DNA from 3 places in the Alteribacillus sp. HJP-4 genome. Region 3 is predicted to be linked to each of the others. Evidence: riboswitches for the same ligand, from Rfam matches in the RefSeq annotation. Region 3 holds a riboswitch; each other region holds the start of a gene.
The links. Region 3 has a riboswitch for S-adenosylmethionine ahead of mmuP (S-methylmethionine permease). Riboswitches for the same ligand answer to the same signal wherever they lie in the genome.

Region 1 (7,393 bases), on a different contig from region 3:
TTTCGGTCTTCACTAATGTGTTCAATCATTTTCATGTACTCCCGCTGAAGTCCTTTTTTTATTTGATCCCATTCATCTTTTGCCACCGTTCCAACTTCCCAACTTTCATCCCAATTGAGATCAGGTGTCTTTCCCTCCAATAGTTGGTTGTTTGCCCACAAATAGTAACGTGTATGATCCGTATGAGCGGCAATTGTCACCCCTTCTACAGGGACGGAAGCTTCCTCGGCGCTTAACGGATCAATAGTACCAAATAATCCACTACCTGGCTTTGATTCAGTGAACCAACTCCAATTTCCCTGGTTTCCTTCAAAAGTTTCACTTAGTAATTTTTTGATTCCTTCATTCTTCATATCATCACCCTTCCTTATATTTGTTTTATTCACCAGTCTGGCCATAGTCATGGCATCTCTTCCTGCTTCCAGATACCAAACCGCACTATTTAGCTTCACGCCTGTAAATCCAGGAATTCAAATAGAAAAAAGCAGTCGGAATTCCGCCAAATCGGATAAAGTGCTTTGCAGTTTTTTTCATTTCCGGATCTGTCTGCACCTTTTCATCCGCAAGGTAAATCGCAATTACACCGCTGATAATAGCGCGGTGAAACTTTGCATCCGGCAGCGTCTTCACACGCTCCTCCGCTTCTTTCTTTATATGGTTAATCCGATTAATCATATCCTGCTCACTTGGAAAGCAGGCACAGAAATTGAGCTCGTCGTCGGCAATGTCCTCTTCCTGATCAATAAAATAATCAAGAAGTATATGAAGACCCTGCACATAGGGAAAATAGCTGTTTTTAATCGCCAGCGCCTGCATGTTGGCAAGGTGGCTGCGAGAAGCGTAAGCAGCCAAAGTATAAATGCCGAGTGTGGAGCCTGTCGCAGCTGAAAATTCATACCAGCGCAAATCTCCTTCATACTGGTCGCTGGTCTCTTCATACCATTCTTTTAATCGTGGTTCTCTTTCAATCTTCACCACATGCTTATGAATCTGAAGGCCGCTGTAATATTGAGCGAGCTCCTTCATCTCCAGCTGTGCTGCATCAAACCCTGGAAAAGTACGAAGCAGACTCTGGCACTCCGTAACAAGTTCTTTCAAATAACCTCCGTCGTCCGGGCTGCCCCTGAACCTGTAGTAATTTTCCGGCTCAGCACCTGGCGTGAGTGCTTGAGTAAGGGCGGTGTGAAGTGCTTCAAAATCATCCGGGTCACTGGCACCGAATTTATCACAAAGACCGTCCAGATAATCACAAATTATCTGATACGCGACAATAAAACGGAGCAGACTGCTGCGTATTTCCTTTCTGGTGAGGAGCGCATAAACGCCGCCTCCTTCACAGTGAAAGGCCTTGGATTCTATTTCTTCAAGCGCCTGCTCCCGCAGCTCCTGATCCGGTATCAACTCCGCTTTTTTCTTCCATTCGCCGAGGATATCATGAACTTCCGGCACAATATCCCGGTGTATGTAATACATCATTAACCATGGCTTCGTTGCAACTTTCAATCGAGATCCTCCTATACAAAATGTATCAGATTAAATACGCTGGTTTATAAAATTCATCATAAACCTGAAAACCATTTCTCTTTCCGGTTCGTTAAATAATTCATGATAAAGTCCCTTCCATTCTTTCATGGATCTGTCGGATGTTTCAAGGCGGTTAAACCAGCGATGGGCTGCATACTGATCAACAATAAGGTCGCGGCCTGCCTGCAATACGAGCAGTGGTACATTGGGGAATCTGTCTGCTTCATGGAGGCTGATTTTCATCGCCTTCAGCATTTCCTGATACCACCGCGCCGTTACCGTCGATAAATTCAGTTCATCTTCCTGATAAGCGAGCCTTGCTTCCGGACTGCGTGTGATTTTTTCCGCCTTAATGCCCGTTTTTCCGCTGAATCCGGGCGAGAGACGGTGCATTATTTTTGTAGTGAATTCAGCTGTTCTGCCCGGGTACTCATACAATCCAAAACATGGAGAAGAGAGCACGACGCCCCGCACCGGCATATGCTTTTCCATTAAAGAACGAACTGTAATTAATCCTCCCATGCTGTGACCGAATAAATATACCGGCAGCTCATAGGAAGCGGCCTCTTTATACCAGGCATAAACCATGTCTATGTATTGGTCAAATGAATCAATATGTCCGCGCTTTCCACGTGTCCGTCCATGGCCCGGCAGGTCTCCGGCGACTACATGAAAACGCTGCTTTACCATTTGTTTAATAATCCATTCATAACGGCCATGATGCTCTGCTGCCCCATGTACGATTACCATCGTTCCTCTTGCTCTGTCCGACATCCAATTTTTCATCATTCGATCTCTTCCCTGCCTTTCTCTTTCGCTGCTGCCAAAAGGCGATTATCCTATTCATTTTACTACTTTTTTTGCTAAACTTACATCAAACAGAAAAAAATATTGTGAATTCTGGAGGGCTCTCATGATTTATCCATATAAAGGAAAAAAACCAGACATTGCCGAATCTGCATTTATCGCTGACTATGTAACCATTTCAGGAGATGTCACCATTGGGGAGGAATCGAGTGTGTGGTTTAATACATCCATCCGCGGGGACGTCGCCCCAACAATGATTGGAAGCCGTGTTAATATTCAGGACAACTCAGTTCTTCATCAAAGCCCAAAAAATCCACTTATCATAGAGGACGATGTAACCGTTGGGCATATGGTAATTTTACACAGCGCCATTATACGCAAAAATGCTCTGATCGGCATGGGAGCAACCATTCTTGACGGAGCAGAAATCGGTGAAGGGGCATTTATCGGTGCGGGAAGCCTTGTGCCAGGCGGAAAAGTCATTCCACCCCATACGCTGGCTTTCGGCCGCCCTGCTAAAGTGGTCAGACAGCTCAATGAAGAAGACCTAGCAGAAATGAAAAGAATCCGCGAAGAATATGTGGAAAAAGGTCAGTATTACAAAAGCATGCAGAAATAGAGCTCATGCGGCAGAAAATACGGTTTATCGCCGTATTTTTTTATTGAAACTAAAATCTGTCCAAAAAATAGTGAACTTATGTTAAATATTAGTACACAACATTTCTCCATTATTCGATCCGTAAAAAAAATAAGCCTGTCCGGCTTATAAATTGTTTACCTTTATTAATGTTTATGTGGCAGATCCAGTGTCGTAAATCCTCCGCTGACTTCTTGTCCAGCTTGAAAACTACCGGCTCCGAAAACAACGGCAAGACTCAGAAATAACGCGGTAAAGATTAATTTTGATTTTTTCACTCTGGGTCACCTCCCATATGATAGACCCAGTATATAAGAGGAGGAAAAAGCTTGCGTTCGGCATATTTCCCCATTTTTTTCAAGGATTCTGTTATTTTCTGCTTCCTACTTTTCTAATCTTCGTATAAAATAATTATAAGCATACTATAAGGAGGGCGGATGGAAATGGATTTTTCGAGAGTTGGAAAGAAAATACATGAGCTTCGCCGGTATCACCGCATGACCCAGTCAGATCTTGCCCGTGATATTTGTACGCAGGCCCAGGTCAGTAAAATTGAAAATGGAACTATTATCCCGTATTCAAATACGTTATTTCAAATTGCAGAACGTCTTGGCGCCGACATGTATTATTTCTTTGAGGAAGCTCGTACTGACAGAGCTGATTATGTAGAAGAGGTGTTTGAAAGACTAAGAGACCTTCGTTTTCAGCAAAAGTATGAAGAGATAAGAGAAATTCTGATTCATGAAAAGAAAAATCCATTGTTCCAGCCCGGCTATTACAAGCAGTATATGCTCTGGCACGAAAGTATTTGTGTGTTTCATCTGGACCGTGAACTCAAACGTGCGCTCCAATTAATCCAAGAAGCGCTTGAAGCGGACGAAAGTACGGTATTTACAGAGCGCAAAGGCGAAATGATGAATACAAAGGCCATCTTTTATGATTTAACAAATAATTATCATCAGGCCTCTATCATATGTGAAGAAGCATTATCGCGCCTGCGCAAATTAAAACGCATAAAAAATCCCTCTATTGAACTTCGCTTAATTTACACATTAACGAAAGCACTCACGAATCAAAAGAAATATCAGAGCTCTGCCTTCTGGTGTGAAAAAGGAATCAAGCGCTGCATTGAAACAAACAGTATGTATGTGTTTGGGGAACTTCTCTACCAAAAAGGCAGAAATTTAATTTTTCTCGACAAGCATAAAGAAGGAATAAAAAGCTGGAAAAAAGCACTGGCTATTTTTGAAGTTACCAATCAAAAGCCTCTAGCTAACATCGTAAATAAAGAAATGGAACAACTCCGCGATTCCGGCAAATTTCAGGATGAAATTTATGAATAGGATATAATCAGGCTCGTGTGCTGGATGCGGACAGGAGATCCGTTATTCTTTCAAAATTTGCTTTCCTTCCTTGCGAAGCCATACATGCCTGAGCTTTTCTTAAACTATGATTTTACTCTCTTAAAGTATAAAAAAGGATGGCGGAGCTCCGCCATCCTTTTTCTACTATATTATTTCTGCTCTGATGCCAGCTGTTTTAAAAGTTCCGCTTTGTCTGTAGCTTCCCACGGCAGTTCAATATCTGTCCTGCCAAAATGGCCGTAAGCCGCCGTCTGTTTATAAATTGGACGGCGCAGATCAAGCATTTTTATAATGCCGGCCGGTCGGAGATCAAAATTCTCCCGAACCAGGTCGACGAGCTGGTCCTCTGGAAGCTTGCCGGTACCAAAAGTGGCGATGGAAATAGAAACAGGACTCGCCACCCCGATCGCATAGGCTACCTGAACCTCGCATTTGTCTGCCAGGCCTGCTGCTACAATATTTTTTGCAACGTAGCGGGCAGCATACGACGCAGAACGGTCTACTTTAGTAGCGTCCTTGCCGGAAAAAGCACCACCGCCGTGACGCGCATAGCCGCCATAGGTATCAACAATAATTTTCCTGCCCGTCAGTCCTGCATCCCCCTGCGGACCGCCGATGACAAACCGGCCGGTAGGGTTAATGAAGTACTTCGTCTCCGAATCCAGGAGATGCTCGGGAACAACCGGATCAATGACATGTTCTTTAAGGTCAAGATCGATTTGTTCCAATGTCGCATCGGCATGGTGCTGAGCCGAGATAACAATTGTATCGATACGGATAGGATTTCCATCACTATCATACTCCACTGTCACCTGGGTCTTTCCATCCGGGCGCAGGTAAGGGACGATTTCCTTTTTACGGACCTCGGTCAACCTTCTTGCAAGCTTATGGGATAGAGAGATCGGCAGCGGCATTAATTCCTCTGTTTCGTTATCCGCATAACCAAACATTAACCCCTGATCCCCTGCGCCGATTTCATCTATTTCCGCCTCGCTCATATGCCCTTCTCTTGCTTCGAGAGCACGGTCGACCCCCTGGGCAATATCGGCAGATTGTTCATCAATCGATGTAAGTACGGAGCATGTTTCAAAATCAAAGCCGTATTTCGCCCGCGTATACCCGATATCCTTTAATGTATCACGGACAATCTTGGGGATATCTGCATACGTAGAAGTGGTAATCTCCCCTGTTACAAGTACGAGTCCCGTGTTCACCGTGGTTTCGCAGGCCACACGGGCATTCGGATCTTCCTTTAAAATTTCATCAAGGATCGCATCGGAAATTTGGTCACATATTTTATCCGGATGTCCTTCAGTTACTGATTCTGATGTAAATAATCTGCGTCCAATTGATTGCACGTTTTGCAGCCTCCTTTTGCCGAATTATAGTACGGCACTCATTCCCTGAGTCAATTTCTTTGAAGACGAGAAGGAGATTTATGCGGAAACATAAAAAACCCCCGATTCCTATGGCGAGGAAAAGGAGGTTCTACCCGTTCACCTTTTTCGCCTCTTATCTTCCAAGACGCTATCCGTCTCTCCAGGTTAGCACCTCTTCATCATTTTGCATTGATGAATGGTTGCCGGGCTTCACAGGGCCTGTCCCTCCGCCAACTCGGGATAAGAGTATCCGTTATGCGACATATCATATCGCAGTTTCTGTGTCTGTGTCAAATATAACAGATTATGAGGGCTATTCATGAATGCTGCAGGCGCCGGTTTCACACGTACGGCCAAACCATTGATAGCGGTTTTTGGCCAAATATTGATATATGATTCTGCCCGCTGTGTCTGCTCCCGGCAGGCGGAACAGCGGAGTAATTATCCTGCTTGCCGGAAAAACCTGCATCATTCTTTTAATAGAAGCAAACCCTGTATATAAATAGGTTTCGTCAACAAGCAGGTGCATTTCCTTTTGAATACGATCCTGTTCGAGAAAAGGGAACTCTTCAAGAATGGATGGATTTTGGATGGAATGCCATTCTAACTCATAATTCTTATCCAATTTTTCAATTTGATGTTTCGTTTTTTGGCACAAAGCACAGTTTCCGTCATAGAAAACAAAATAAGAATGATTTTTTTTCATCACAGTAAAGAATCCTCCTTCCCTTTTCAACTCCATTTTATCACGGCATCGATTTTAAAGAAAAACCTGCAATCTCGCCATTTTCAAAAGCCGAAAGCCTAAACTAAATTTAAGTCCATGAAAAGGCGAATAACTAATCAACAAAATCATCAAATTAGTATAGACTATTAGAATAAATGTGTTATACTAATTCATAATTAAACGTAATAAAGCCTCCCAATAAACGAATATGATGGAATGAAGGTGCTTTATTAAAACTTTTTTGCAAAGAAGGGGTTATGCCGCCATGACGACAATGAACTTTTCTGCTGAACTTTCAAACCTGTTGAAAGGGAAGAACATTGATAAAAATCTCCCGGTATCTCGATTAGTTGAAAAATCTTTAATGCGCCGGGAAGGCGTGTTAACCTCAAACGGAGCACTGAGTGTCAATACTGGAAAATATACTGGCCGCTCCCCGAAGGATAAATTTATTGTTGATGAAAAATCCGTGAGTGATCAAATTAACTGGGGCGCTGTGAATCAGCCGATCAGCAAAAAATCATTTTCCGGCTTGTACAGCAAAGTGCTCGCTCATCTTCAGGAAAAGGATGAGCTGTTTGTGAGCAATGGTTATGCAGGTGCAGATGCGTCATACCGTTTATCTCTTAATGTCGTTAACGAGTATGCCTGGCACAATCTGTTTGCCCGCCAGCTGTTTATCCGCCCTGATTCTCTCGAAAATACAACGGAGGACGCTGACTTCACAATTATATATGCTCCGACTTTCCAGGCGGACCCTTCTGAGGACGGGACGAACTCGGAAACCTTTATTATCATTTCATTTGAAGAACGTATCGTCTTAATTGGCGGCACAGAGTACGCAGGTGAAATGAAAAAATCGATATTTTCTGTAATGAATTATATGCTTCCGCAAAGGGACGTACTCTCCATGCACTGCTCTGCCAATGTCGGCGAAGAAGGAGATACTGCATTG
Region 2 (7,393 bases), on a different contig from region 3:
GCAACCTGAGACCTCTCCGGCACCGGGGCAATATTTGTTTGTTTAGATTCCTTTGCTCCGGAGCCAAGTTCTATCCGCTTTTTCCTTTTGTCATCGAGTAACTGCTGAAGCTTCGTTTTTTCATCCGGTACCGCGAGCTTGTTGGCAAGATCCAGTCCGTTCATGGCATCTTTTGCGTAAAGTACCATTCCTTCATATTCAGCGCTGATTTTCTGCTCGGTAAACTTTCTTGTTAGTGCAGCCCCTCCCACAAGAACTGGAATGGATATTTTTTGATTTTTCAAATCCTGAGCTGTCAGAACCATCTGCTGAGCTGATTTCACGAGCAGACCACTTAATCCAATCGCATCAGGTCTCTCTTTGTTTATGGCTTCGATTAATTCATTCGATGTTACTTTGATACCAAGATTTACAATTTTAAATCCATTATTAGTTAAAATGATATCGACAAGATTTTTCCCGATATCATGCACATCTCCTTTAACTGTTGCCAAAAGTATTTTGCCTTTGCCCGAATCATCTTCTTTTTTATCCATATGCGGCTCAAGATGTGCAACCGCTGCCTTCATAGCTTCAGCACTTTGAAGTACCTCTGCAACAATTAATTCATTGTTATTAAATAATTTACCTACCTTATCCATTCCTGCCATCAGAGGTCCGTTGATTATATCCAGTGGCTGGGCAAATTTTTTCAGGGCTTCGTCAAGATCTTCATACAGCCCTTCTTTCGTCCCCTCAACGATGTACTCAGATAATCTGTCCTCAAGAGATAGGTTTTTTTCTATTTTCTTTTTCTCTGATTTTTTCCCACGGTAATGAGCGGTAAATTCAGCAAGGGTCTCATCAGAGGTTTCAAAAAGAAGCTTTCTGGCCAGTTCCTTTTCATAATCTGGAATACTTGCAAAACGCTCCAGCTTTTCTGTGTTGACAATCGCGTAATCAAGCCCGGCATTGGTGCAATAATACATGTATGCAGCATTCAAAACTTCACGGCCAACTGGAGGAAGCCCAAAGGAGACATTACTCACCCCCAGGATCGTTAAGCAGTCCGGCAGAGCTTCTTTAATTAATTTAATTCCATCTACAGTAGCTTCAGCTGACCCTATATATTGTTCATCTCCTGTTCCCACAGGAAAAACGAGCGGATCGAAAATAATATCTTTTGCGTTCATGCCGTATTTGTTCACGAGTAAATCATGGGACCTTTTCGCTATTTCAAGCTTTCTTTCAGCTGAGACAGCCATTCCCGTTTCATCAATCGTACCTACCACCACGGCTGCACCGAATTTTTTTATAATTGGAACGATCTGTTCAAAACGTTCTTCACCATCTTCTAAGTTGATTGAATTTATGATCGCCTTTCCCTGAGAGTAGGTCAGCGCTTTTTCTATTACTGCACCATCCGTGGAATCAATCATCAATGGAACCTTGACTTTGTTTACAACGTAACTCAAAAAAGTTTCCATATCTTCAAGCTCTTCACGATCCGGGTCTGCTAAACAGACATCTATTACGTGAGCTCCCCGCTTAACCTGAGCTCTTGCAATTTCAGAAGCTTCTTCAAATTTTTCTTCATTAATCAGCCGCTTAAATTTACGAGAGCCGATAACATTCGTTCTCTCCCCTACAAAAAGTGGGCGCATATCTTCCTCATACACAAGTGGTTCGATCCCGGATACGGAGTGGGGATGATCTTTTACAGGGGTCCGCGGGGTAAAATCCTTCAATGTTTCCCGCATCACTTCAATGTGTTCAGGTGTTGTACCACAACACCCTCCTACAACATTCAGCCATCCTTTCTCCGCAAACGATTTCAGCTTCGCCGCAAGTGAATCCGGTGATTCATGATAATGTCCTTCCTCATCCGGAAGCCCAGCATTAGGATAGCAATGGACATAGGTTTTTGCAAGTTCAGAAAGAGACCTTAGATGATCACGCATAAATTCAGGTCCGGTAGCGCAGTTAAGTCCAACAACGGTCGGGTTCATGTGCTCTAGTGAAATATAAAAAGATTCAATTGTCTGCCCCGCCAGTGTGGTGCCCATCGGCTCGATCGTACCAGATATCATTAATGGCATCTCAGTGTTAGTTATACTCTCCGCCTGCTTAATTCCTAAATATGCTGCCTTTACATTTCTCATATCCTGGCTCGTTTCGAGCAGCAGTAAATCCGAGCCGCCTTTTATCAACCCTATAGCCTGCTCACGATATGCCTCTGTCAGTTCTTCGAACGTCGCTCCACCCGTCACGGACAGCGACTTTGTAGTTGGTCCCATCGCCCCTGCTACGTAACGCGGAAAATTATCTGTGGAGAAATCCTCTGCTGCTTTCTTCGCAAGTTTGGCGGCTGCGATATTAAGCTCTTCTGCTTTATCCTGGAGGTCGTAATCAGCCAGTACGATGCTTGTCGCTCCAAACGTATTCGTTTCAATGATATCTGCTCCGGCTGAAAGATAATCTCTATGAATGCGGTCAATTACATGCGGAGCTGTGACGTTTAAAAACTCATTGCAGCCGTCATAGTGCTCGCCGCCAAAATCCTCTGGAGTTAAATCTGCATTTTGAAGCATCGTACCCATTGCCCCATCGAGCAGCAAGATTGATTTTCCAAGTCTGTCTTTTAAGCTTTCCTTTGCAGCTGTCATCGTTCCACTCCTTCTCACCCATACCTGAGGTCCATGTTATGATTTATTTAATACGCCTTCTTTTATATAACTCGTCAGCTCTGCTGTGATGTCATACCGCAGAAAAGGAGTAATAAGGTATATGCCATTGAAGTATTCAAGAGCATTATCAATCAGTGTCTTTGATATGTGAATACCTTCCATGGCTGCTTTTTCTCGATCCTCACCACAGGCAGCCATTCGATCTCTTATCTCATCTGTTAATTTAATACCTGGTACTTCGTTATGGAGAAATTCCGCATTTCTACTGCTTACAAGTGGCATAATCCCAATAAAGACAGGTGTCGCAAGGTGCTTTGTTGCGTCATAGATGTCTTTAAATTGCTGTTCACCGTAAACTGGCTGAGTCATAAAATAATCCGCACCCGCATCTATCTTTTTCTCTAATCTTTTGACGGCACGTTCAAGTGATCTCACATTAGGGTTAAATGCAGCTGCCACAGTAAACGAAGTTTTTTGGCCGAGTGATTTTCCAGAAAAAGAACGGCCCTCGTTCATCTCTTTCATCAGTGAAATTAGATCAAAGGAAGTCGCATCATATACCGACGTAGCTCCTGGAAAATCTCCAACCTTTGTCGGGTCTCCTGTCACAGCAAGAACGTCTTGAATACCAAGTGCATGCATGCCTAGAAGCTGAGACTGCAGACCGATTAAATTTCTGTCCCTGCATGCGATATGCAAAAGTGGACGGGCATTAGTACGCTCCTTGACGAGCGCTCCCATAGCAAGGTTATCAATTCGCGGAGATGCTAAGGAGTTATCAGCCATTGTCACTGCGTCTGCCCCAGCCTCATATAAAGCTTCTGCGCCTCTCATAAATTTATTCGTTGCCAGCTTTTTAGGAGGATCAAGTTCTACTATAATCGTTGGCTCTTTCTTGACTTTCTTATCAAGACGTTCAAATTCGACTGTGGTGCCCGGCTGATCAAGCTGAGGTTCTTTTACGATTACTGTTTGTTTTTGAAGAGCCGGTGCCAATCCTTTTACAGCTTTTGCAACGGCTTTCGTATGACTTGGTGTTGTTCCGCAGCAGCCGCCTATCAATCGTGCACCCTGCTTGCGAAGGTCAAGAGCTCTCTCATAAAAATAATCCGGATTTGATTGATATACGAATCGGCCATCATCCAGGTCAGGCAGACTTGCATTTGGATAAGCTGAAATATATGAATTTTCATTCAGGGGTACAGTTTCTAGCGATCTTAATATATGATAAGGTCCCATTCTGCAGTTTAATCCTACTACATCCGCTCCAGCCGCGGTCAATTCGCTGAAAACCTCATGAAGAGGCTTTCCGCCGTGCATTACACCGACCTCACCAAGGGCAGCCTGTGCAATAATAGGCAAATTCGTTCTGTTTCTTATTGCTTTAGTCATGGAAAGCAGCTCATCAAAATGATAAAAAGTTTCAAGGATAATCCCATCCGGCTTTTCCGACAAAAGGGCATCACATTGCTCTATTAACGCATTTTCTATTTCTTTGTCTTCAGCCTCAAGCTTTTGAACTCCTTTAATTCCACCGATCGTCGCACAAACAAAAACATTTCCCGCTGCCGCTGATTTAGCAATCTTTACAGCCTCTTTATTAATACGTTCTACATCGTTATCTAAATTGTAGTTTTGAAGTTTAATTCGATTGGCAGCGTATGAATTTGTCTGTATAACTTCGGCCCCCGCCTCAATATATTCCTGATGCACATTTCTTACGGTCTCAGGAGCTCTTAAGTTTAATTGTTCAAAAGACCCACTATAGCCTTTTTCGTATAAGTACGTCCCCATCGCTCCGTCGCCGACAAGCACTCTGTTTTTTAATTCATTCATCAAGTCCACTTACTCATTCATCCTTTCTGTCTACGGGTTCTAAAGTGAAGCGAGTGCCTGATCAAGGTCTGCGGTGAGGTCTTCAACATTTTCTATTCCTACAGAAAAACGAAGCAGCCGGTTACAGACGCCGTTTGCAATTCTCACTTCTTCAGGAACATCTGCATGCGTCTGCGTTGCAGGATAAGTCATAAAACTTTCAACTCCGCCAAGGCTTTCAGCAAAAGTCACCAGCTTCAGCTTCCGCAGTAAAGGATCCACCCATTCCTCATTTTGAACGCGAAAGGAGAGCATTCCTCCTTTGCCTGGGTATAAAACATCGGTAATCTTGTCGTGCTTTTCAAGAAATTCAGCAATTTCCCGGGCATTTTCCGTATGTTTTTCCATTCTCAGTGCCAGCGTTTTCATGCCGCGCATTAACAGCCAGGAATCCATTGGAGAAAGAATTGTGCCCATACCATTATGAAAGGCATTAATTTGTTCACAAATAGCTTCGTCCTTAGCAGCAATTAATCCGGCAATCACATCATTATGACCCCCGAGATACTTAGAGGCACTGTGTAAAACTATATCAGCACCCATTTTCAGCGGCTGCTGCAGCAGAGGAGTATAAAAAGTATTGTCAACGATCAGCAGCAAATTGTGTTCTTCTGCTATTGCGGCAAGGGCAGGAATATCTGCTTCCTGCATCAGAGGATTAGTAGGTGTTTCTATAAAAAGAGCCTTTGTGCGGCCGTTTATTTTCTCAGCGAAAGCCTGCAGATTACGCGGGTCCCCGTATTGAATAGGGACGCCCCAGTTTTTCCAGCCTTCCTCAAATAGACGATACGTTCCTCCATAAAGATCCTGTGATGCTAGAATCTCGTCGCCCTGATTAAACAATGCAAATAATGTCTGTATCGCTGCCATGCCGGAGCTTAAGGCAAAACCTTTAGAACCACCCTCAAGCTCAGCGATAGCTTCTTCTAATATCAATCTTGTCGGATTGCCGGTTCTTGAGTAATCGAAGCCTGTCGACTGACCGATGCCCTCATGTCTATAGGCAGTAGAAAAATAAAGCGGAGCACTGACAGCTCCCGTATGATTATCCTTTTTGTTGCCTACCTGCACAAGCTTCGTATCTAAATGATGATTGTTGTTCATAGCAATAGCCACCTTTTTTAAGTCTAAGATAGTATATATGTATAATTCTGCTGTGCAGAATTCTAACAGGTTCACTGAAGTAAATAGCACGTTAAATGTTCTGTAATATAATAAAACCTTCTTCCGGTTAGAAGAAGGCCTGTTAAGTGATAAAACATACACTTCTTCTCATCTCTCAGACGAATCGTCTGATGGATTTAGCACCTGACCGCCGCAGCAGCTGGTTGCTGAGATTTCTTAGGGCCTGTCCCTCCATCTCTCTTGATAAGAATAATTTTTCAATTGTAATTAAACCGTACATGAAATTTGTCGTAATTGCAATAAGAAAAGCGCAATCTTCACGATCTGCGCAGCTTTCCAATAATTAATTTAGAATTATTCTGGAGAAATGTCGATTAATAAATCTGTTTCGTTTCCGCACACACATCGTTTAAAACCAGTCTCCAGTTCGCCTTCTGCATTGTGTTTTCCACGGAGAATATATTTTTCACTACATTTTGGGCAGCGGATCACAACTTTATAACGGATGTTGACAGTCAAGCTTCCATCCCCTTTTTCTGCGGCGTTTTATTGGCATGCTTAGTTTTAGATAAGGCGAACCACCAAAGGAAAAACATAAATGGCACCATCATTATTAAAATATTTTCATGAGTAGTTAATAATATCAAATCGTATACAGCGTGTAAAACAATAGGCAGTACCAGCGCAGAAATGATCCAAAAAACGGAGCTTCTTTTCTCCGGAAAACGGGCACATCCGAAATAATAACCCATTACTACCCCGAACAGTGCATGACTGGAAACGGGAAGGACTGCTCTTCCAAAGGCATAATCTATGCCAACTGCCATTAAGTATAAAACATTTTCTGCAGTGGCGAAACCAAGCGAAAGGGCAACTCCATATACAATTCCATCATACCTGGTCCTGAATTCCGCGAACCGGTAAACAAGAAAATAAAGTAAAAACCATTTAAAAAATTCTTCCAGAAGAGCTGCCCCCGCTAATGCTTCCTGCCACTCTTCTGTTAGTACTCCCTCTGTCCGGAGTGCATACTGTAAAACCATTATCGGAAACACTAACAAAACACCCATGATAAAAGAGCGCATTACCTGCCAGGCGGTATTTCTTTCATATTTGTTTTTTAAAAAAAAGTAACTTAACAGTGCAACAGCAGGCGCCAGTGCAGCCGTTATTAGTGCAATCACCTCGCATCCGCCCCTTCTAGACCGCTTTTATCGTAACACGGTATTTTCAGACAGTAAAAGAAAGATTAAGATAGTAGGAGAATATTGAAAGGGAGGGCATGAACGTTGAATAATATCTTAGTGATTCACACAGGCGGCACCATTTCTATGAAAGAGAACAAAACTACCGGAGATGTCTCTCCTGACACAAAGAATCCACTCCACGAATGGGAGGAAATTGCTGCAGAATTCGCAAATATTAGTGTACATTCCTTTTTACATCTGCCCTCACCCCATATTACTCCGGCACATATGATGGATTTATTTCGCTTCATAGAACAATGTATGGCGGACAAGCCGGCAGATGGTGTAGTGATCTCTCACGGCACCGACACTCTTGAGGAGACTGCCTATATGCTTGATCTGCTGCATCATGACGAGTATCCAATCGTCATTACAGGCGCAATGCGTTCGAGCAACGAAATAAGCCCCGACGGACCTCACAATTTTGTTTCCTCCATACGGACAGCTGCTTCAGATAATGCAAGGGGTATGGGAGTACTC
Region 3 (7,393 bases):
GTATTTAAAAATTTTCTACTTTTGTACTATTTTAAGAAGCTGACAAATGTTCATAATGGAGGGCGCCCATGGAGAAACATCAATCAGTACCAAAAGCCACTAGAGAGATGGTTTTCAGTAAAGTAAAAAAGAAAAGACTAAAATTGGCGATTAAAAATTAGTCTTTTCTTTATGATTTAATTTTAATTTAAAATTACCCTCTCTAAAACAAAGGAACTAAACTTTTGAGTCCCAAAAACCTATGACAGTTTTTAGAAAGAAGGATAATTAATTCTTTAAGTTATTATTACAACATGCCGCCCATAGGTTGCCTAAGATAAATAATGAAAAATAATGTCCAAATCATATGTGATTATAAGTTAAGAAAGGCATATCTCCCTTACCATGATTAAAAGGACATAATCAAAAGTGAAAAAAAGTATGCAAATGAGTATGTCATTCAGCCACTTCTTTCGGGGGGATATGCAAAAATACCCTTATAATGTCAATATAGTAAGACCTTTGAGGTAAAGGGTTTTAAAAATGAAATAAATATTCTTCTTCTAATTGCTTCTTGTCTATCTTAAGATGCTCTAATGCTTCTTTCTTTTGATTAATATCCAAATATTCATATATTTTACGCATCTATACCCCTCCTGATACAAAATCGTTCCAAATATGATGTTGCACTATTTGGAAATATCAGTAAATAATTTGCTATACAATAGGGATAGTACTAAAATACTTTGGTATTCTTTCGTTGAATTTCATCACAAAATATCAAAATGGTATAAATCTAGATATCTCTTTAATTCGTGTTCCAAAATAACTACGATTATTTCTCCTTTACCCATGTGTTTTAAGTCAAGATCCTTAATTGAAGCTTAAAAACTAAAGTGACCCCTTAAAAAGTTTTTTACAAACATTTAAGAGGTCATTCATTCAATTGGTCAATAATTCGGTTTGAACGTTTATATTCTTCTTTATTTTTTTTTAGTAGTAAAATAGTAAATCAAACTACTTATCAAAATAATACTTCCTATAACTAAGAAGGTCGCAACTATTATTGGTGGATAAGATTGTACGGATGTACCTGTGAGTGCAGCATAAATTAAAGGTAATATAATAATGAAAATTCCCATCGAGCTAATTAAATTTGTCTTCTTTGACATAAGAACACTCCCTTTTCAATGACTTTCAAATCTTCCAATTTATTCTTCTTTGTTTTATTTTCCTTTAGAGATTATCAATAAATTACACAAATCTTTTAAATTAATAAAATTTCTCATTAAAAATTGGATACGTGCCTATCAAAAATTTAGAGTAGTGTTTTATTACCCTAAGCAAATAAACAAAGAAGGCTGCCATCAAAGCAATCTTTATATCTCAGGGGTAAAAAATGTTCTTTAATTATTCAGTCTTACTTCCATAGGAGACTGATGAATCTATATAGGATTCGGCATCTCTAGTGCTTTCCGAAAAATAGTAAGTTACAGTAGCTGTTTCCACTGAATAACCAGATACTTCTGATGCTATATAGTCATATTGATAGTAATATGTAGTATCTATATTTAATGCAGCAATAGCTGAAGCTACCCCCCCACTACCACCAACTATTTTTGCAGTTACACCAGGAACACCTCCAGCTAATGCCGAAGCTACTCCGGCTGTACTAGTAGCGTCAGTAACAGTATCACCTTCTGAAGAAGGATCTCCGCTACTTGATGGACCCATCCAATAGCCCCCAGCATCTGGTTCTTCGTCTATAACTGATTTTGGATTTGATGGTGCAGCTTCTGTCGGTGAAGCAGTAAGTAAAGTGAACACTCCAATAAGCATAGCAACACTAAAAACTTTCATCCATTTTAGCATAAATTGGTCTCCTTGCTATATGTATTTATTAAAAATTTCCTGTAATGGAATATATCTCTTTTTGAATCCTATTAAACATTCAATTTGTTATCATTTTCCAGTAACTAAAAAATCTGATGTCAGTAATGAGAATTTATATTAGTCAAGAAAGACAAAATGAACATATACCGCTTCCTTTTATTCTTCCTGTAGCAACCGAATATGGAATAAAATATATTAGAATAAGAGTACTTATGACTGAGAGTTATCAAACACGGTAATTTATGTTATGCTCTTGGTTTTTCCATCCCCGATGGTGTTAAATAGGTTATTCAGCATAAAAAAGCCCTCTTTGCCAGAGGACTTGTTATTTTTTCGCATATTTACGTTTGGCTTTGCTCTTTTTTATGAAATCTTGCATTAATCGATCGCTTTCTTTTCGTTCTTCTTCCGACTTGTGAGGATAGGCATAAATGCCGTTGTGTTCCGTGTCAATAATATGAGCAAGCTCTCCAACGGTGAATTCTCGTTTGGAATTCGTATCATTTTTCGCCATGAATACTACCTCCTCCTTTATGTAAGTATACGTCAATAAGCTTCTGTGATGCAACTTCATTGATGGCCATACGGCTGGTGCTGCCAATTTGTTGAGCTCCTAATTTAGCGTAATAATCCATAAGTTTTTTATTGTGCTTGGAGGTAATTAATACAAATCCCTCATGCCCGGCTTGTACGCTTAGTTGACATACAGCGGCAAGCATCGTAGGAGCTACATTAATTCCACTTTTGCTTTCTTTCCCCCAATTGGCGGATTCAAGATTTTCTACCAGCACATACCCATCCCTGTATTCAAATGAAATGGCAGCCTGTATTACATCATTCCCCGCTATTGTCAGTTTATACACCTGGCGGTTGGGGTTTTCGTACTCCTCCAACCAGTTGAAAAACCATAAAGCAAGAGATTTTAAATCCTTGCTTGTTACCGGATCAAAATATCCGCTGAAGTATTCCTTTGTATCTTTCGTCTTAATAATTACTCTCATCCAATGCCTCCTACCCACGTAACGGGGAACTAAGGTCCTCCGAAAAATCAACCACCATTACAAATAAGGAGGTAGAATTTATGACAGTCCAAAGAATTCAAGGAATAGGAAGATAACCGTAAAAAGTACGCTCCCCTCACTAGTCGTCCTACCCCTATAAGAATCATCATACCAGTCTTTTAAAAAAATAAAAAAAGGTCAGGTCTTCTCTTTTCAATTACAAGATGTGTGACCACGAGGAACATCTCCAAATGGAGACTGAAGAAAAATTCTTCTCATATTTTTGAAACTAAAACGTTTCTTTTAATATATAAACTGAATATTTTTATGTAACAAGAAACAAAAAATTAATTTAGATATCAAGTGATGTAAATGCTCTGCAAATAATAATTTCACGTACCTTACGTTAATACCACCGCTTATAGTTCATTCATAGAAAGAAAAGAATGAAACTCCTTAATCGTCTAAATAGACCCATAAGGAGTTTTATTATTCGGGAATAGGTTTGTGAGTTAATAACAGTAATTGCAGTGATACATCATGCCGCCCATTCACTGTATTAACTAAATAATTAAAAATAAGATGTAAAAACCCCTATATACTCGGCTTTCCAACTTTACGATATTAATATGAGATTAAATAAGATATCAATATTAATAAAGAAAATCCAGTCAATATCCAGTCGGAAGTAACACCTATTGGAGTGCACATGATTAACTTTATGAGGATGGTTGTAATACCAGCAAATTAACGTCTTTGGGGATTAAATCTGATGTAACCAAATAGAAATGGGGCAATAATAATGAAATCCTGCCCCATTTCTGCCCTTGTCGGCTGTAATTTCCCCTGTTACGGCACATGCTTTGTTAGCCTTGTATTTCTGCAGAATCACTTTGTCATGATCCACAAAAATTTCTAAAGGGTCTTTGACATTCATATCAAGAGTTCTTCTTAGTTCCCTCGAGAGGACCCTTAAAGGAACTCGCGTTTTTGTACTGATTGATCCAACGGTCAAAGGTTGAAGAAGATAGAGGACCCTTGTAAGGATCCTCTCTTCTATTTACACTTCTTTAATCACTGATTCGCCTTTTGTCTGCTCTTCATCAATCCATTGCCATTTTTCATAGAGCTCGATTTTCCCTTCATCCGTATTACCGGCGTGGACTTACATTTCCCTCCTCTTATTTCATCGGAGATGTTAATGTGGTTGTATCGTCGGAATTCTATTGTATCATCTTCATTCACAATTCCAATCAGCTTTCCTTTTACAATGTCTCCACCCTCGTAATCTGCATAAAGAATGCGCCCCTCCTGGTAGTAGTGAAAATAAGTTTTTGAAGAAACTTCCCCATTCTCCGTATTTTCCACAGAAATAAACTTTCGATTATTATAGTCAATCATCCTCCTGTAATCATTGCACAAAGGTTATCTCCATTTCTTAGCTAGCGATTCAATATGCTCTGGTGTTGTTCGGCAGCAACCGCCAATAATGCGCGCTCCCTCTTCATACCAGGCTTCCGACTGAATATCGAATGGGTCACAAGCTTCTTCGCTATGCCATGTTTTGGTTTCAGGATTATAAATTTCTCCTGAATTCGGATAAACAATAATTGGCTTCTCAGTGTTTCCACGCAGATCTTTCACAGCTTCTATAGCAAAAGGGATTGGGGCACAATTCACACCAATGGCAGCGATTTGCTTATGATCATTAAATGTTTCTGCACATCCCTTTAGGTTCGTACCATCACTTATGGCATCTCCACTTCTTAAGGAAAAAGACAGCCAGGCAGATGTATCCGGAAATTCTTTCAGTAAGGAAGCAAGTACTTTCGCTTCCTGAAAAGACGGAATGGTTTCTATAGCTAAAAGATCCGCACCTGCTTCAATCAAAGCTTCCATTCTTGGGCGGTGAAAGTCTGCTAAACGTTTATCAGACACACCGTAGTTTCCTGCGTATTCAGAGCCATCGGCAAGATAGGCTCCATATGGTCCTACGGAGGCAGCAACTAAAGGTTTAGGGCGGCCTGTGTTTTCTTCCTCATTCCAAACCTCATCTCTAGCCTGTCTTGCTAGATGTACCGTCTTTTTAATTAATTCTATTGCTTCCTCTTTTTTAATATCGCGCTTAGCAAACCCGTCAATTGTCGCCTGGTAGCTTGACGTAATAGCTATGTCTGCTCCTTTGCGGAAATAATCCGCATGTACCCTGACAATGGCTTCAGGCTTTTCCAGCAAGACTCGTGCTGACCAAAGCGGATCATCCAAATCACATCCGTGCTTTTCAAGCTCCGTCGCTAACGCCCCATCAAGAATGACAGGGGAATACTTCTGCAAAATTGAATCAATGGGATTGTGCTTTTGACTTGCTTGGTTCGACATATCTGGTTCCTCTTTTCTTTAAATGCTGTCCTATATAATAACTTCCATAGCAAAATAGGATAAATGGAATTCCACAATAAAGGGCAATTCGTTGAGTGGGATCGAAAGCTATTCCAATGCAGGATGTAAGGCAGAGGATAAACGAAACGATCGGTACCAAGGGATAAAACGGTGTACGATAGGCCAAGTCCTCCAATCGGTTCCCTTCTCTTAAATATTGCCTGCGAAAATTAAATTGGGCAGCGCTGATACTCATCCAAACCACTACAACAGCCAGCCCTGAAATTGATACGAGCACAATATAGACGGTGTCTGGGGCAATAACACTTGTAAGCAGAGCAAGCCCGCCGCCAAGCATGCTGAATACAATAGCGTTCAAAGGAATGCCTCGTTTGGTCAATTTTGCAAAAGCCGGTGAAATAGTTTGTCGATCGGCAAGTGACCACAACATGCGGGATGATGCATAGAGCCCTGAGTTAGCTGCTGATAGAATAGCAGTGATAATCACAAAATTCATAAGATCCGCGGCATACGGAATCCCAATGTTTTTTAGCACCGCAACAAAGGGGCTCTCAATCACTCCGGCTTCCCTTGTTGGAAGCAAAGCAGACAGGACAATAATCGTCCCAACAAAAAATACCCCTAACCTAATTAAAGTGGTTCGAATAGCCTTTGGAATTGTTTTTTCAGGATCAACGGTTTCCCCTGCTGCGATTCCAATGAGCTCTGTTCCTGAAAAGGCGAAGTTCACAGCAAGCATAGTCATTAGGATAGCAAACGCACCATTAGGAAACAGTCCTCCACCTGTGAAATTTGATAAAAATGGTGCAGGCTCTGAATCATTTAATGGAACTAATCCCACCATTGCAGCAGTACCCAAAATAATAAAAAGAATAATAGCAATTACTTTGATTGAAGAAAACCAAAATTCAGACTCAGCAAAAAATTTCACAGTAAACGCATTAAGCAGAAAAATTATTCCGGCAAAAAAAGCGCTCCAAATCCAAACACTGACAGATGGAAACCATAACTGCATCATTAAACCTGCTGCTGTGAATTCTGAACCCAGTGCTACTGTCCAGGTGAGCCAGTACAACCAGGCAACCGTATAGCCTGTACCAGGACCAATATAATTAGCTGCATAGCTGTGAAAGGCGCCAGTTTCCGGCATATGTACAGAAAGTTCACCTAAGCAGAGCATGACTAGATAAACAACTAATGCTCCTATTAAATAGGCAAGCACTGTGCCAAAGGGGCCCGCTTGTTGAATCGTATATCCGGAACTTAAGAAAAGCCCTGTACCAATTACACCTCCAAGAGACAGCATCACTAAATGCCGCGTTTTCATTTCCCTTTTAAATTTTTGACCTTGTGACTTCATAACGGCACTCTCCTAATACTTTTGAAAATGTTGAACAAAAAGTAAGACTACTTCCCTCCTCAAGAAAAAAACGCACTCTAAACGAGTGCGTTTCCGACAAATAAAAGAAGCTCCTATCTATCAGGTAAGATCACCCTCTGGAATTAGCACAGTGTCTTAAAGATCTGCTGCTGAGGTTTCTAAGGGCCAGTCCCTCCACCTCTCTTGATAAGAAATATTTACATTTTTCACAACTCTACCAATTGATTTCAAAATAGTCAAGATCGTAAAAATGTAAACCAAAATGAGATCCCGAGAAATCTATTCTTCCTCCTAGTCTATTTGTTTCATTTCCCACCATCACTAGAGCGGTTACATTTCGTGGAAGCGTGCGCTAAGTACTGTGGCCACGAGGATTCTCAAGCTCTCTCATACTAGAGATAGGAATAGAATTAATTCAACTTGTAATTGAGCTTTTATGTCCATTCTGGAATTCCAATCAGCAAATTCATTCATTGTAAATAGCCCCCATAATGTTGTGAGGATTTATGCGCTACTCGTTCCTTTGATTCGAGACAATGGCATCAGCGCTAATATCCTTACCAAAAGAAAAAAGTTTAAATAAGAGGTCTCTTAACAATTATTAGATCGTTATAAAAATCTAAGAATATCCTGCAGGTAAAGAAGCCCCTCAAAAGGTTCAAAAAACTCTTGAGGGGCTTCTTAATTTTATATTTAATCTTAAAATCCAGTCATTTCAGGCCTTCTAAACTTCAAAACC

Region 1: another riboswitch for S-adenosylmethionine. It lies ahead of metK (methionine adenosyltransferase); the one in region 3 lies ahead of mmuP (S-methylmethionine permease).
Region 2: another riboswitch for S-adenosylmethionine. It lies ahead of ACE4RR_RS07365 (methionine biosynthesis PLP-dependent protein); the one in region 3 lies ahead of mmuP (S-methylmethionine permease).

What each region holds. Positions count from the first base shown of each region.
Region 1 covers NZ_JBHIKY010000027.1:35,502-42,894, forward strand. Annotated here, with positions in the region: gene ACE4RR_RS18290 (hypothetical protein) at 1-452, opposite strand, end outside; gene ACE4RR_RS18295 (tetraprenyl-beta-curcumene synthase family protein) at 439-1,503, opposite strand; gene ACE4RR_RS18300 (alpha/beta hydrolase) at 1,534-2,313, opposite strand; gene ACE4RR_RS18305 (gamma carbonic anhydrase) at 2,438-2,950, shown strand; gene ACE4RR_RS18310 (hypothetical protein) at 3,115-3,246, opposite strand; gene ACE4RR_RS18315 (helix-turn-helix domain-containing protein) at 3,412-4,311, shown strand; gene metK (methionine adenosyltransferase) at 4,482-5,681, opposite strand; SAM riboswitch class I at 5,842-5,958, opposite strand; gene ACE4RR_RS18325 (thiol-disulfide oxidoreductase DCC family protein) at 6,025-6,417, opposite strand; gene pckA (phosphoenolpyruvate carboxykinase (ATP)) at 6,704-7,393, shown strand, end outside.
Region 2 covers NZ_JBHIKY010000006.1:93,142-100,534, reverse strand. Annotated here, with positions in the region: gene metH (methionine synthase) at 1-2,645, opposite strand, end outside; gene ACE4RR_RS07370 (bifunctional homocysteine S-methyltransferase/methylenetetrahydrofolate reductase) at 2,682-4,511, opposite strand; gene ACE4RR_RS07365 (methionine biosynthesis PLP-dependent protein) at 4,542-5,645, opposite strand; SAM riboswitch class I at 5,811-5,916, opposite strand; gene ACE4RR_RS07360 (hypothetical protein) at 6,021-6,185, opposite strand; gene prsW (glutamic-type intramembrane protease PrsW) at 6,182-6,850, opposite strand; gene ACE4RR_RS07350 (asparaginase) at 6,956-7,393, shown strand, end outside.
Region 3 covers NZ_JBHIKY010000025.1:39,292-46,684, reverse strand. Annotated here, with positions in the region: gene ACE4RR_RS17775 (hypothetical protein) at 1,390-1,851, opposite strand; gene ACE4RR_RS17770 (hypothetical protein) at 2,198-2,386, opposite strand; gene ACE4RR_RS17765 (hypothetical protein) at 2,373-2,873, opposite strand; gene ACE4RR_RS17760 (hypothetical protein) at 3,637-3,810, opposite strand; partial or broken gene ACE4RR_RS17755 (avidin-fold protein) at 3,934-4,274, opposite strand; gene mmuM (homocysteine S-methyltransferase) at 4,299-5,252, opposite strand; gene mmuP (S-methylmethionine permease) at 5,215-6,633, opposite strand; SAM riboswitch class I at 6,744-6,847, opposite strand.